Regions from separate parts of the Shewanella sp. SP2S2-4 genome, predicted to be linked through region 2. Evidence: predicted binding sites of a transcription regulator. Region 2 holds the regulator's gene; each other region holds the start of a gene.
The links. The regulator sigma-54, encoded in region 2, starts transcription at its own class of promoters, with help from an activator protein. The targets are predictions, from matches to a motif close to GTTGGCACGNNNNTNGNNT.
Positions count from the first base shown of each region.

Region 1 (3,191 bases), on a different contig from region 2:
GATAGCGTTGCTATCGGGGCTTTTATATTTCTGTATCAATTACATAAAGCGAGCCGGTTGTATAGCGCTAGCCATTACAGGCTGTAGTACATTTCAAACTCAAGTGGGTGAGTTGTACGTGCTACACGCTCAGCTTCAGCTGTTTTCAGTACGATATAAGATTGGATGAAATCTTCACTGAACACGCCGCCTTTAGTCAGGAACTCATGGTCAGCTTGCAGGTTTTCAAGGGCGTTTTCTAATGACGTTGCCACTTGTGGGATTTCAGCCGCTTCTTCTGGAGGCAGATCGTACAGATCTTTGTCCATCGCCTCACCTGGGTGGATCTTGTTTTGGATACCGTCAAGACCCGCCATCAGCAGCGCTGCGAAACCTAAGTATGGGTTGGCATGTGGATCAGGGAAACGTGCTTCGATACGACGGCCTTTAGGGCTTGGTACCACTGGAATACGGATTGATGCAGAGCGGTTACGGGCAGAGTAGGCCAACATAACAGGTGCTTCAAAGTGTGGCACTAAACGCTTGTAAGAGTTAGTGCTTGGGTTAGTGAAAGCGTTCAGCGCGCGAGCGTGCTTGATGATACCACCTATGTAGTACAGCGCCGTTTCACTTAAACCTGCGTATTTGTCGCCAGCGAACAAGTTAACACCGTCTTTCGCGAGAGACTGGTGAACGTGCATGCCGCTACCATTGTCACCAACGATAGGTTTAGGCATGAAAGTCGCCGTCTTGCCGTAAGCGTGTGCCATGTTGTGCACTACGTACTTCAGAATTTGGATTTCATCCGCTTTCTTAGTCAAAGTATTGAAGCGAGTAGCGATTTCGTTTTGACCTGCAGTCGCCACTTCGTGGTGATGCGCTTCAACCACTTGGCCCATTTCTTCGAGCACTAAACACATAGCGCTACGTAGGTCTTGTGATGAGTCAACCGGTGCAACTGGGAAGTAACCGCCTTTAACAAATGGACGGTGACCAGTGTTGCCGCCCTCGTAGCTAGTCGCTGAGTTCCATGCCGCTTCTTTAGCGTCGATCTTAACGAAACAACCTGACATGTCAGTACCGAAACGGACATCGTCAAATAGGAAGAATTCTGGTTCTGGGCCAATCAAAACAGTATCAGCGATACCAGTAGAGATTAGGTAAGCTTCTGCTTTTTTAGCAATTGAACGTGGGTCACGGTCATAGCCCGTCATTGTACCGGGTTCAAGAATGTCACAACGAATAAGCGCTGTGGTTTCTTCGGTGAAAGGATCCAGTACGAATGTCGTTGGATCTGGCATCAGTACCATGTCTGATTCGTTAATGCCCTTCCAACCTGCGATAGAAGAACCGTCAAACATTTTGCCGTCTTCGAAGAAATCAGCATCTACCTGATGAGAAGGAATAGATACGTGCTGCTCTTTACCTTTAGTGTCGGTAAAACGTAAATCAACGAACTTAACTTCTAATTCTTCAAGTTGCTTTAAAACTGATTCAACTGACATTCTCAAGCCTCCGGTAGGGTAAAGGGATGCCCCTTCTATAATCTTTTAACTCAAGTTATTTATCTTGAGCCAAACTTACGAGCGATAAAGCGATATCCATGCCAATAATTTAACTAGCTGATTAACATGGTTTAAAACCTTTTCTGCACTTAATTGGATTCGTGTTTGCACCACTATGGTGCTTTTAGCTGTGGCATTTTGGTGCATCAATCCATTTTGGTGCGCACTGAATTGATTCATGCAAACCTAGGCTTGGACCCAAAGTAATAACATGCACTGCTTATGTGGCAGTGAGATGGCAGTGACGCCTTGGCTCACATTAGTCGCATAAGGACAGCAGCACTGAATCTAGCACATCTTTTCAGCACAGAACGGGACTGTTTCTCTGGGCTATTTCGCCGCCGCATAATTGTCATAAAACCACGCTAGTCTGTCCAACTATGCCACGCATTCTCAATCCAATAGTGGTTTATTATCATATTATTAGGAAAGAGTTCGTTCTCATGTGCGAAATGTCTTTGCTGTTCACAGACCAAGTGAATCAATGATGCGTAATAAAGGTATAGCGTGACAATGAAGTGAGTCTTAAAGACATTCAGTTTTCGCGGTCGTAAACGCCAATATGAATGCTAAGTTAAATGTACGCTAGAATTTATTGCTGTTTCTCGGCGAGATGATTTCATCGCGGTGACATCAATTTTAATTGATGTTTAAATCAGCAGAAATGGTTTGTATCTTGAGTATGAAAAATAGCAAATTCAGCTGCTTAACTCTAATTTTTCCTACGAATATGGCAATTGAACAGTGCTTTAACTGTGGCGGTAGAGGATTTCACTCAATGGAATATTGGCAGGAATTACCCAAGGATTGGCGGATTGTTTTATAAGTGTTCAAAAATAATCCTGTGCGCCAAGGCCGCTCTGGAGTAGAATGGCACGCTTTTTATTGTGGCGGATCGAGCTAGATCGCCATAACGAATTACTGAAATATCCCTATTTTTGTTTGATGGTAAGAGGTTTATCCGTGCTAGAGAATTTACGTAACATCGCCATTATTGCACACGTTGACCATGGCAAAACGACCCTGGTAGACAAGTTGCTGTCACAGTCAGGCACCCTTGCAACCCGAGGAGAAGCCACTGAGCGGGTGATGGACTCCAACGATCTTGAAAAGGAACGTGGGATCACGATTCTGGCAAAGAATACTGCCATCAAGTGGAACGACTACCGTATTAACATCGTTGATACCCCTGGCCACGCCGATTTCGGTGGTGAGGTTGAGCGTGTTCTGTCTATGGTTGACTCAGTATTATTGCTAGTTGATGCCGTTGACGGTCCAATGCCACAAACTCGCTTCGTAACGAAGAAAGCGTTTGCTCAAGGCTTAAAGCCAATCGTTGTTATCAACAAAATTGACCGTCCAGGCGCGCGCCCTGATTGGGTTATCGACCAAGTATTCGACCTGTTCGATAACTTAGGTGCAACTGACGAGCAGTTAGATTTCCCAATCGTTTACGCTTCAGCGTTAAACGGTTTTGCAACTTTAGATCCAGATGTTGCAAGTGAAGACATGACGCCGCTGTTCCAAACTATCGTTGAAAAAGTATCATTCCCTGATGCTGACTCAGAAGGTAGTTTCCAGATGCAAATTTCGCAGCTGGATTACAACTCATACGTGGGTGTTATCGGTATCGGCCGTATCAAGCGT
Region 1 is NZ_JAUOER010000009.1:112,379-115,569, reverse strand. Features, by position in the region: gene glnA (glutamate--ammonia ligase) at 75-1,484, opposite strand; gene typA (translational GTPase TypA) at 2,508-3,191, shown strand, end outside.
Region 1: the regulator sigma-54 is predicted to act here: its motif matches at 1,572-1,590, upstream of glnA (glutamate--ammonia ligase).

Region 2 (3,191 bases):
GCAAATGAACTGCGTGCATTTTCTGCCGAAGGTGAAAATAGCAAAATTTTAGTGGCCACTGGTAACCCCGCAACTTACAGCCAAGTGTTAGACGATGGCCGTCCAGCCTCGGCGAGCGCGAAAGAAATTCGTTACGATATGGCAAGCCGTACCCTGACACTGAAAGGCCAAGCTTCGTTAGATCAAGCGGGTAGCCAAGTGACGGGTAATTTGATCCGCTATAACATTATCCAGCAAAAATTGATTGCTGAGAGCACAGGTAGTGGTGACGATCGCGTGATCACTATTATTCAGCCTGAAAGCTATCAAGATGATGCCAAACCAGACGCGCCAGCGGATAAACCTGTGAAAAAGCAGGACTCTAAATGACCCAAATCACCCTAAGAGCACAAAATCTGGCAAAGAGTTATAAGAGTCGCCAAGTGGTTAAAGACGTCAGTCTAACGGTAAAGACAGGTCAAGTTGTTGGACTGCTCGGCCCGAACGGCGCGGGTAAAACCACCACCTTTTACATGGTCGTCGGTCTGGTTAAAAGCGATAAAGGCCACATCTTTATCGACGATGATGATTTAACCGCAGATCCTATGCACCTGCGCGCCCGCAAAGGCATAGGTTACTTGCCGCAGGAAGCCAGTATCTTCCGTAAGCTGACCGTCCATGACAACATCATGGCCGTACTGCAAACGCGCAAAGAATTAAAAAAAGAGCAAAGGGAAGAACAACTCGAGCATCTGCTCGAAGAATTCCACATCACCCACATCCGTGACAGCCAAGGCATGTCATTGTCGGGTGGCGAACGTCGCCGTGTCGAAATTGCACGGGCGTTAGCAGCAAATCCTAAGTTCATTTTGCTCGATGAACCCTTTGCTGGTGTCGATCCGATTTCGGTTATCGACATCAAAAAGATTATCGAACAGCTCAAAAGTCGTGGCCTTGGCGTGTTGATCACCGACCATAATGTTCGCGAGACATTAGATGTGTGTGAACATGCCTATATTGTGAGTCACGGAAACCTGATTGCCGAAGGAACACCTGCAGAGATCTTAGACAATCAGCAAGTTAGGGCTGTGTACTTAGGTGAACAATTCAGGCTATAGTTAATCAAGCGGAGCCAATGGAGGCAATTTGTGCCAGCATTGGGCTCCACTCAAGATGATAACAAGCGACCTCATCCAACAATAATAACGTAGGGATCAGCGGTAACATGAAAGCGTCACTCCAGCTCAAACTGGGTCAACAGTTAACCATGACGCCACAATTACAACAGGCCATTCGTCTGTTGCAACTGTCGTCATTAGAACTGCAGCAAGAGATCCAGCAAGCCTTAGATTCTAATCCCCTTCTCGAGCTGGAAGAGGATCAATTCGACGCCACTAAAGACCCTGTAAACCAAACGCTTTCCGATACGGATTTCAGTGAATCGAGCACTCTGCCGCCAGAGAAAGACAGCTCCACCATAGATACGGCAGAGTCGCTCACGAAAGAGTCCATGCCCGACGAACTGCCCATGGACACCACTTGGGATGAAGTGTTTACCGCCTCCCCCAATTCTGGCCCCGGCGGCAGTCGTGAAGACGATATGCCCTTCCAAGGTGAGACCAGTGAAGGCTTGTATGAACACTTAGAATGGCAAAAAAACCTCACGCCGTTTTCTGAAACCGATTTAGCCATTGCCACCGCCATTATTGATGCCATCGACGATCAAGGCTATCTCACCCAAAGTACTGACGAAATCCTCGAAGCCATGGGCAATTCGGAGGTCGAGCTCGACGAAGTCGAAGCCGTACTCAAGCGCATTCAACATTTTGATCCCATTGGTGTTGCCGCCCGCGATTTAAGCGAGTGCCTGTTGATCCAACTGTCGCATTTCGCCGCTGACACGCCCAACCTAGAAAACGCCCGCATGTTGATCAAAGATCATTTAGATCTGATCGCCGCCCGCGACTTTAGGCTGTTGATGCGTAAGACTAAATTAAAAGAGGATGAGTTAAGGGACGGCATCGCGCTTATCCAAACCCTCAATCCCCGCCCAGGTTTATTGATTACGCCCAACGATGACGAATACGTCATCCCGGATGTGTCAGTGTCGAAGAAAAATGGTCGCTGGGTGGTTGAGCTTAATCCTGACTGCATGCCAAAAATCAATGTAAACCAACATTATGCCTCGATGGCGCGCAGCACTAAAAGCCAAGCCGATAGCCAATTTATTCGTGGCCATCTACAAGAGGCTAAATGGTTTATCAAGAGTTTAGAGAGCCGTAATGATACCCTGTTGAAGGTGGCGAACTGTATCGTCCAATATCAGCAAGGTTTCTTTGAATACGGTGAAGAAGCCATGAAACCTATGGTGCTGAACGATATTGCCGAAGCGGTAGAAATGCATGAGTCGACCATCTCACGGGTGACTACCCAGAAATACATGCATACCCCTAAGGGACTTTTTGAACTAAAATACTTCTTCTCTAGCCACGTCGGTACTGACGATGGTGGGGAGTGCTCATCCACAGCAATCAGAGCCTTCATTAAGAAACTGGTTGCAGCGGAAAACCAGAAAAAACCATTGAGCGACAGTAAGATGGCGCAACTTCTGGCAGAACAAGGGATCAACGTAGCCCGCAGAACCATTGCGAAGTACCGAGAGGCTATGCTCATTCCGCCTTCTAATCAGCGTAAAAGTTTATAACCTACAGTGGATATCGGAGGACGTTTCTATGCAAATAAACCTGAGTGGACACCATGTCGAAATTACCGAATCGTTACGCGCATATGTAGAAGAAAAGTTTTCAAAACTTGAACGCCATTTCGAACAGATCAATAATGTGCACGTTGTGCTCAATGTCGAAAAAATGCAACAGATTGCCGAAGCGAGAATAAATCTTATCGGTGGTGAAGTTTTTGCTACTTCAGAGCATGCTGACATGTATGCCGCTATAGACGCCCTGATTGACAAGCTTGATCGTCAGGTTATTAAACACAAAGAGAAGTTAACAAAACACTAATAATGGAACTTTGTACCATACTGCGGCCGGAGTGCACTACCTGCGCCACTCCGGGCAGCAAGAAAAAGGTACTGGAACTCATCAGCGACTTAGTCGCTGCCCAGTACCCGACCCTCTCATCTCAAGAGATATTCGAAAGCCTAGTGGCGCGCGAAAAGATGGGGAGCACAGGTATAGGTAACGGCATCGCCA
Region 2 is NZ_JAUOER010000011.1:32,265-35,455, reverse strand. Features, by position in the region: gene lptA (lipopolysaccharide transport periplasmic protein LptA) at 1-369, shown strand, start outside; gene lptB (LPS export ABC transporter ATP-binding protein) at 366-1,097, shown strand; gene Q4Q54_RS10640 (RNA polymerase factor sigma-54) at 1,205-2,683, shown strand; gene hpf (ribosome hibernation promoting factor) at 2,712-2,999, shown strand; gene ptsN (PTS IIA-like nitrogen regulatory protein PtsN) at 3,002-3,191, shown strand, end outside.

Region 3 (3,191 bases), on a different contig from region 2:
AAGAAAATGCGCGTTGATGAATTCCAAGAGTTAGGTTTTGATATGGCTTGGACTTTTGATGCATCAGTATCAGAAGCCGATATCGATGCAACTGTTGATAAATTTATCGATGAAGTGATCGAAACCCGTAAGTTAGGTTTCCATGGCGGCGGTCACATCGAATGGGAAGGCATTATCGCAACCCAAACGATCGGCAAATGTACCGAAGAAGATATTGCTGCAGTTAAGGCATTCTGGGCGAATCAAAAAGTGTCTCAGGTTGAAGTTAGCGAACTGTACGACATTTGGTGGGGTTAATGCCCGAGTTGGCATTACTTGAGGAAGTGGTCGACAAAGTTCGACCCTTGCTCGGCCAAGGAAAGGTTGCAGATTACATCCCCGCACTGGCTAGCGTCGATGCTGGTAAATTAGGCATTGCCGTCACAACCGTTGATGGTGAAACCTTAGGTGCGGGCGATTACCTTGAGCCGTTTTCGATTCAAAGTATCTCCAAAGTTTTCAGCTTAACCTTAGCGTTAACTTTATATGAAGAGGCCGAAATTTGGAGCCGAGTTGGCAAAGAACCTTCGGGCCATTCATTCAACTCTTTAGTACAAGTCGAGTTAGAACGTGGCAAGCCGCGTAATCCATTTATCAATGCTGGCGCGTTAGTGATTGCTGACTTATTGCAGAGTCGTTTAGGTGCACCTAAACACAGAATGCTCGAGTTAGTCAGGCAACTAAGCCAAAACGATAAAGTGTGTTTCGACAAACAAGTGGCCGACTCCGAATATCAGCACAGTGCGCGCAATGCGGCGATTGCTTATTTGATGAAGTCCTTTGGTAATTTTCAAGGCGATGTCGATACTGTGCTGCGCACGTATTTTCATTACTGCGCCTTAAAGATGAATTGTGCTGACTTGTCTAAGGCCATGTTGTACTTGGCTAATCGCGGCAAAAGCATTACGGGGACTGAGCTTATTTCTCAGGTGCAAACTCGGCAGCTTAATGCCCTGTTGGCGACCTCGGGCCTATACGATGGTGCAGGTGAGTTTGCCTATCGTGTTGGTATGCCAGGTAAAAGTGGCGTCGGTGGTGGCATCATTGCCGTTATTCCTGGGGAACTGTCGATTTGTGTTTGGTCGCCAGAACTCGATGGCAATGGCAATTCACTTGCTGGCACTGCCATGCTTGAGCACTTAAGTCAGCGTCTTGGCCGATCTATTTTCTAGCTTTACCTCTCGTTTTTATTAGCACTATCAGACTAAAAGTTAGCGAATTTCGCTAATGACCTTTTAGTGCTAACTTTCCTAAATCCAACATAATCATATTGTTATAAAGTTGGCACGTCTCCTGCTATAAGCTATTCAGTAGTTTAGGTTTATCGAATTATTCAGATTAAAGGACGAACAACATGAAATTAAATAAGCTATTAACTGGATTTGCCTTATCCGGCGTGATTTTAGGGACATCTGGCCTACAGTTGGCGCAAGCGCAAACAGAGCCTAAAGTCGATGAACGTTGTGAAGTCTCTTTAAATTATGACGTTATGGTTGAGCCTAAAAAATTAGTCATGAGCGAGAAGGGCACCGAAAAGTATCGCATCGAAGTCGATAAGTTATTTGTTGAAGGCAAACAAGTAAACTTAACCGATAAGCAAAAAAAGCTAGTGACTCAATACGCCGATGAAGTGTCGACGCAAGTGCCTGAAGTGATTGAAGTCGTGAACGAGGCCGTCGCATTAGCTTCGCAAGCGGTGAGCATGGCGTTAACCCCTTTAATGGGCGATGCGGCCGGTGCTAAATTCGATGAAATGATGGCAGGCGTCCAAAAGCGTGTTGATTCAGTTGCCTACCGTCATGGCGATAGCTTCTATCTCGGCGCGACGGAGGACTCGATTCAGAACACCTTTAACGACGAATTCGAGCAGGAAATGGAGCAAATTGTTCAGAACTCAGTGGGCACCATTATGATGACCATAGGTGGCCAAATCATGTCGGGTGACGGTGATAGTTTTGAAGCCAAGATGGATGCCTTCTCCAAAAAAATGGACAACTTAGGCCAAGATATTGAGCAACAAATTGAGAGTCAATCTAAGGGACTGGAAGCTAAAGCTGACCGTTTGTGCGACCGATTTGAAAATCTGTTAGTGCTTGAAAATCAATTACGCCAAGAGGTACCAGAACTCGCGCCTTATGCGTTGACACAAAACTCAACCAAGGAGCTGCGTGAATAGTTCTTGTTAATCGTCCTTACTAATAGTTTTTGTGAATAGCCCTTGGTTTTAACTGCAATAACTTCTATCTCCTTGTGCATGAGTCAAATTTGAATGCTACGCCCCTAGTCAATTTATCGCCTAGGGGCTTTTTTATTGGCTAATTCTTAGTGGCGAAAGCTATGAGGATAAAGTCGATGTGGCTTGTAGGCTTGGCTTGCAGCGATTTAGTTCGGAATGTTACAGTCTAGAGACGAATATTTGGTATACTCTTAAAATATAATTAAAAGCTGGCATATCAGTCAGATATAACACCCTACTTTAGTGGACTTTTTCGGTCTAAATCTCTGCGTTATATCACTTTAATGCGAGATATCAATGCTATGGTTATTTTTAAGCGATGATTACGCTAACCACTGCTATTCACCGAAAGTTAATATCATTGTCGTAAACAGCTTAAGGCGACTTCCATGTTAGAACTGTTAGAACCTATTGCGATTTTTACTCATGTGGCCAGAGCTGGTAGTTTTAGTGCCGCCGCAAGAAGGCTTGGGATTTCTAAGTCTAAGGTCAGTACACAAGTCGCCGATCTTGAACATAGACTTGGTGTTCAATTAATCCAACGTACCACCCGCAGCTTAAGCCTGACTGAAGCAGGGCATTTGCTGTATCTGCAAGGTGAAGAATTGCTGCGTGACGCTGAACAAGCGATAGCCAGCGTGCATAACTTAAATGATGCGACCCGCGGCGTGCTTAAGGTGGGGATTTCCCAGTCCTTTGGGGTGATGCATATCATTCCTGCGCTGCCATCCTTTATGGCAAAACATCCTGAGCTTGAGCTACAAGTGAGCTTACTGGACCATAAAGTAGATGTAGTGAGTGAAGGCTTAGACTTACTGTTAACTATGTCGGAGCAATTACCGCTTGGCATGGTTGCTAGACCTCTGATGAAGTGCCAATTCCTGTTAGTTGCTTCTCCAGGCTACATTGCTCAACA
Region 3 is NZ_JAUOER010000002.1:348,453-351,643, reverse strand. Features, by position in the region: gene Q4Q54_RS03385 (YggL family protein) at 1-297, shown strand, start outside; gene glsB (glutaminase B) at 297-1,211, shown strand; gene Q4Q54_RS03375 (YggN family protein) at 1,394-2,215, shown strand; gene Q4Q54_RS03370 (LysR family transcriptional regulator) at 2,665-3,191, shown strand, end outside.
Region 3: the regulator sigma-54 is predicted to act here: its motif matches at 1,320-1,338, upstream of Q4Q54_RS03375 (YggN family protein).

Region 4 (3,191 bases), on a different contig from region 2:
GCAATCAAGTGGATTTGATGCGTAACGCCCCGATAGAATCTAGCGAAAAAGTCTCTTTTATGGTCGGAGGACAGCGGATATCGTCGCGGCTGCCTTGGTATCGCGGCATGGGGGGAATGGAGCTTGAAACCGCCGGTTTAGTTGCCTATGTACAGCAATTGCTGAGCCGCAGCACCAGTTTGATTTCCCTCGATGCTCACTCAGGCTTTGGCTTGAGTGATCATATTTGGTTCCCCTACGCCCATACCCGTACCGCCTTCGAAAATGCCAATTATATTTTTTATCTAAAACAATTATTTGAACAGAGTTATCCCCATCATGGCCATTATCGGCTCGCACCCCAGAGTCAGTTTTATCGCACCCATGGGGATATTTGGGATTACCTCTATCGCCAACATCAAGTGGCCGATCCCCATGCTCAGGTACCGTTTCTGCCTTTGACATTGGAGATGGGATCCTGGGCTTGGATAAAGAAAAACCCCAGACAAATATTTAATTTTGCAGGTTTTTTCAATCCGCAGAAAACACATCGTCACCACAGAATTTTACGCAGGCACACAGTGCTGATGCAATTTATGATGGAAGCGGCCTACGCCCAATCGTTAGAGCAGTTAACGCCTGAACGTTTGACTGAACTCACTGAGTGCGCGCGGCAGTATTGGTATCGGGAGCCACAGTCATGACAACTTGGGTGTTATTGCGGGGATTAATGCGTGATCAGCGCCACTGGAATGGCTTCGATCAGCGACTGCGACAAAAGGGGCTGCGAGTACTGACTCCTGACTTGCCGGGCAATGGAACGCTATCAACCGAGGCCAGTCCGCTTAAGATTGCTGACTATGCTCATGTCGTGTGGCTGCAATTGGATGAGCAGGTACAAGAAGGAGAAGCCATTTACCTTCTCGGTTTGTCTATGGGCGGTATGTTAGCGCTGGAAATGGCGCGTCAGCGACCTTGGCAGATAAGGCATGTATTTGTACTAAACAGCAGTGCGGCAAATTTATCTGCTTGGTATCAAAGATTTAATCCACTGAATGCATTGAAGGCGTTTTTCTTGCGGGCTCGAGGTAAAGCCTTACATCCCATCGAGTCGACGATAGTGCGTTTAACCAGTTTTCGTCATCGGCGAGACTGCAGTTTAATTGCCGAATGGAGTGAATTTCGCCGCCAATCGTCGCCAACTATTCGTAACGCCTGGCGGCAACTGTGGGCGGCTTTTCAATATCAGTGTCCATTGACCGTGGAAGTGCCGATAAGTGTACTCTGTGGCGACCGTGATGCTTTGGTGAGCATGGCATCGAGCAAAGCCTTGGCACAGCACTTTCACACGGATTTGATAGTATTAGCGTATTGCGGTCATGATGCGGCCATTGATGCCCCTGCAAAACTGGCACACTATCTGTTGGCAATTGTGGAGCCGACTAAGCCGCAAGCTGAGGTTCAAGAGGATGATGAACCTGCCCATGCGCAATATGCCCATACTCAATACAGTTGCAACGATTTACTGGAGGAAGAAATGGCTTTTAACGAGGCGATATTTTCAGTGTGGGATGAAAAAGCGCTATCCATTCTCCACAGTAAATCATCGACAGTAAATCATCGGCAATGAACAGCGCTAAGACGGTTAACTCATAATCGATTAGGCTTTAGCCACAACGGTTTGGCCTATCGGTGTTAGGCTGAGTAACGCCAGTTTAAGATGCTGTATTCCAAAGGGAATACCGATAATAGTCACAAAACAGGCTAAGGCATGGACCAGGTGACCTATGGCTAACCAGATCCCAAACAGCAAGAACCAAATAATATTTCCCACCATGCCTAGGGCACCTGTGCCTAAATCGTCACGTCCGGTCAAGTGACGACGGCTGATTTGTTCTTGGCCAAAGGGCCAGAAGGTCATTTCACCGATAACAAAGCAGGCGCGGCCAAAGGGAATACCAATAATGCTGATAAAACACAGGATACCTGCGAGCCACCAAGCGAGTCCCATCACAAATCCACCGAGCACAAACCAAGCGATGTTGAATATTAAGCGTAATACTGCCATTGAAAACTCCTTATGTTACTTTTTTAGCCTTTATCGTCAGCTGTAATGAATGCTGTTAGCTTTGATAAACTGAATATATGCCAATGAGTAAGCGAGAAACGTGCCAATTATTTTATTTTAAATAATCAATAGCTTAGGGCTATCCGTTTAAGCTTTATTTGTGATTTTCACTAATTCTTCGCTAAATTGCTAATTTCTTAAGAGCAGAAGATCAAAGGTGGCGTTAAACTAGCTATTCCATCCAATGGCTTAAAAGCCAGAGTATTTAATCGTTTGAGTAGCCTGATGTTTGCAAATTCCCCCGTCGATATTTTTGCCTTTGCTGGTCGAGAAATATTTCTAAAACGTGATGATTTATTGCATCCAGCGTTTAGCGGCAATAAAGCACGTAAATTCGGCTACTTTTTAGATCATGAGTTTGCAGGCATCAACAAGGTGATAGGCCACGGCTCACCCTTAGCGAACTCTTTGTATTCCCTATCAACATTGGCCAAGATGAAAGGCTGGCAGTGTGATTTTTATGTTGACCATATTGCCAGTCAAATAGTCAAGCATCCCACGGGGAATTACGCTGCGGCATTGGCAAATGGCGCCAATATTATCGACTTAAGTGAGTTAATGGCGCAAAAGCAGACGTTTACTCAGTCGCAATCTGAACCTCAGGTTTTGTTAGAGATTAATGCTAGATCTGAGCCTGCTTTACAAACGGGTGGTGCACGACTGAGTTGCCAAGAGTATATCGAGACTCAGGTACTCGCGAATGAATCTACGGCGCTTTTTATCCCAGAGGGCGGGCGCTGTTCCTACGCTGAATACGGGGTAAATGTATTAGCGCAAGAAATAGTGCAATTTGCGCAGGCGAATGATTTAGTCGATTTAACGGTATTTTTACCGTCGGGGACGGGGACGACGGCGTTATTTTTAAATCAGTACTTTATTCGTCAGCAAACGGCGATTCGCGTTGTGACTTGCGCTGTGGTGGGCGGCGATGATTATTTACGTTTGCAATTCTCTATGCTTAATCCAAATACTCTCGAGCATCCACAGATAGTGAATGTCGGCAAAAAATATCACTTTGGTAAACTCTACCCAGAATTTTATGCCATGTGGCAGCGCGTTTGTGCCTCAGGTATTCAATTTGAAC
Region 4 is NZ_JAUOER010000027.1:37,445-40,635, forward strand. Features, by position in the region: gene Q4Q54_RS18175 (M14 family metallopeptidase) at 1-683, shown strand, start outside; partial or broken gene Q4Q54_RS18180 (alpha/beta fold hydrolase) at 680-1,635, shown strand; gene Q4Q54_RS18185 (YccF domain-containing protein) at 1,640-2,047, opposite strand; gene Q4Q54_RS18190 (pyridoxal-phosphate dependent enzyme) at 2,333-3,191, shown strand, end outside.
Region 4: the regulator sigma-54 is predicted to act here: its motif matches at 2,137-2,155, upstream of Q4Q54_RS18185 (YccF domain-containing protein).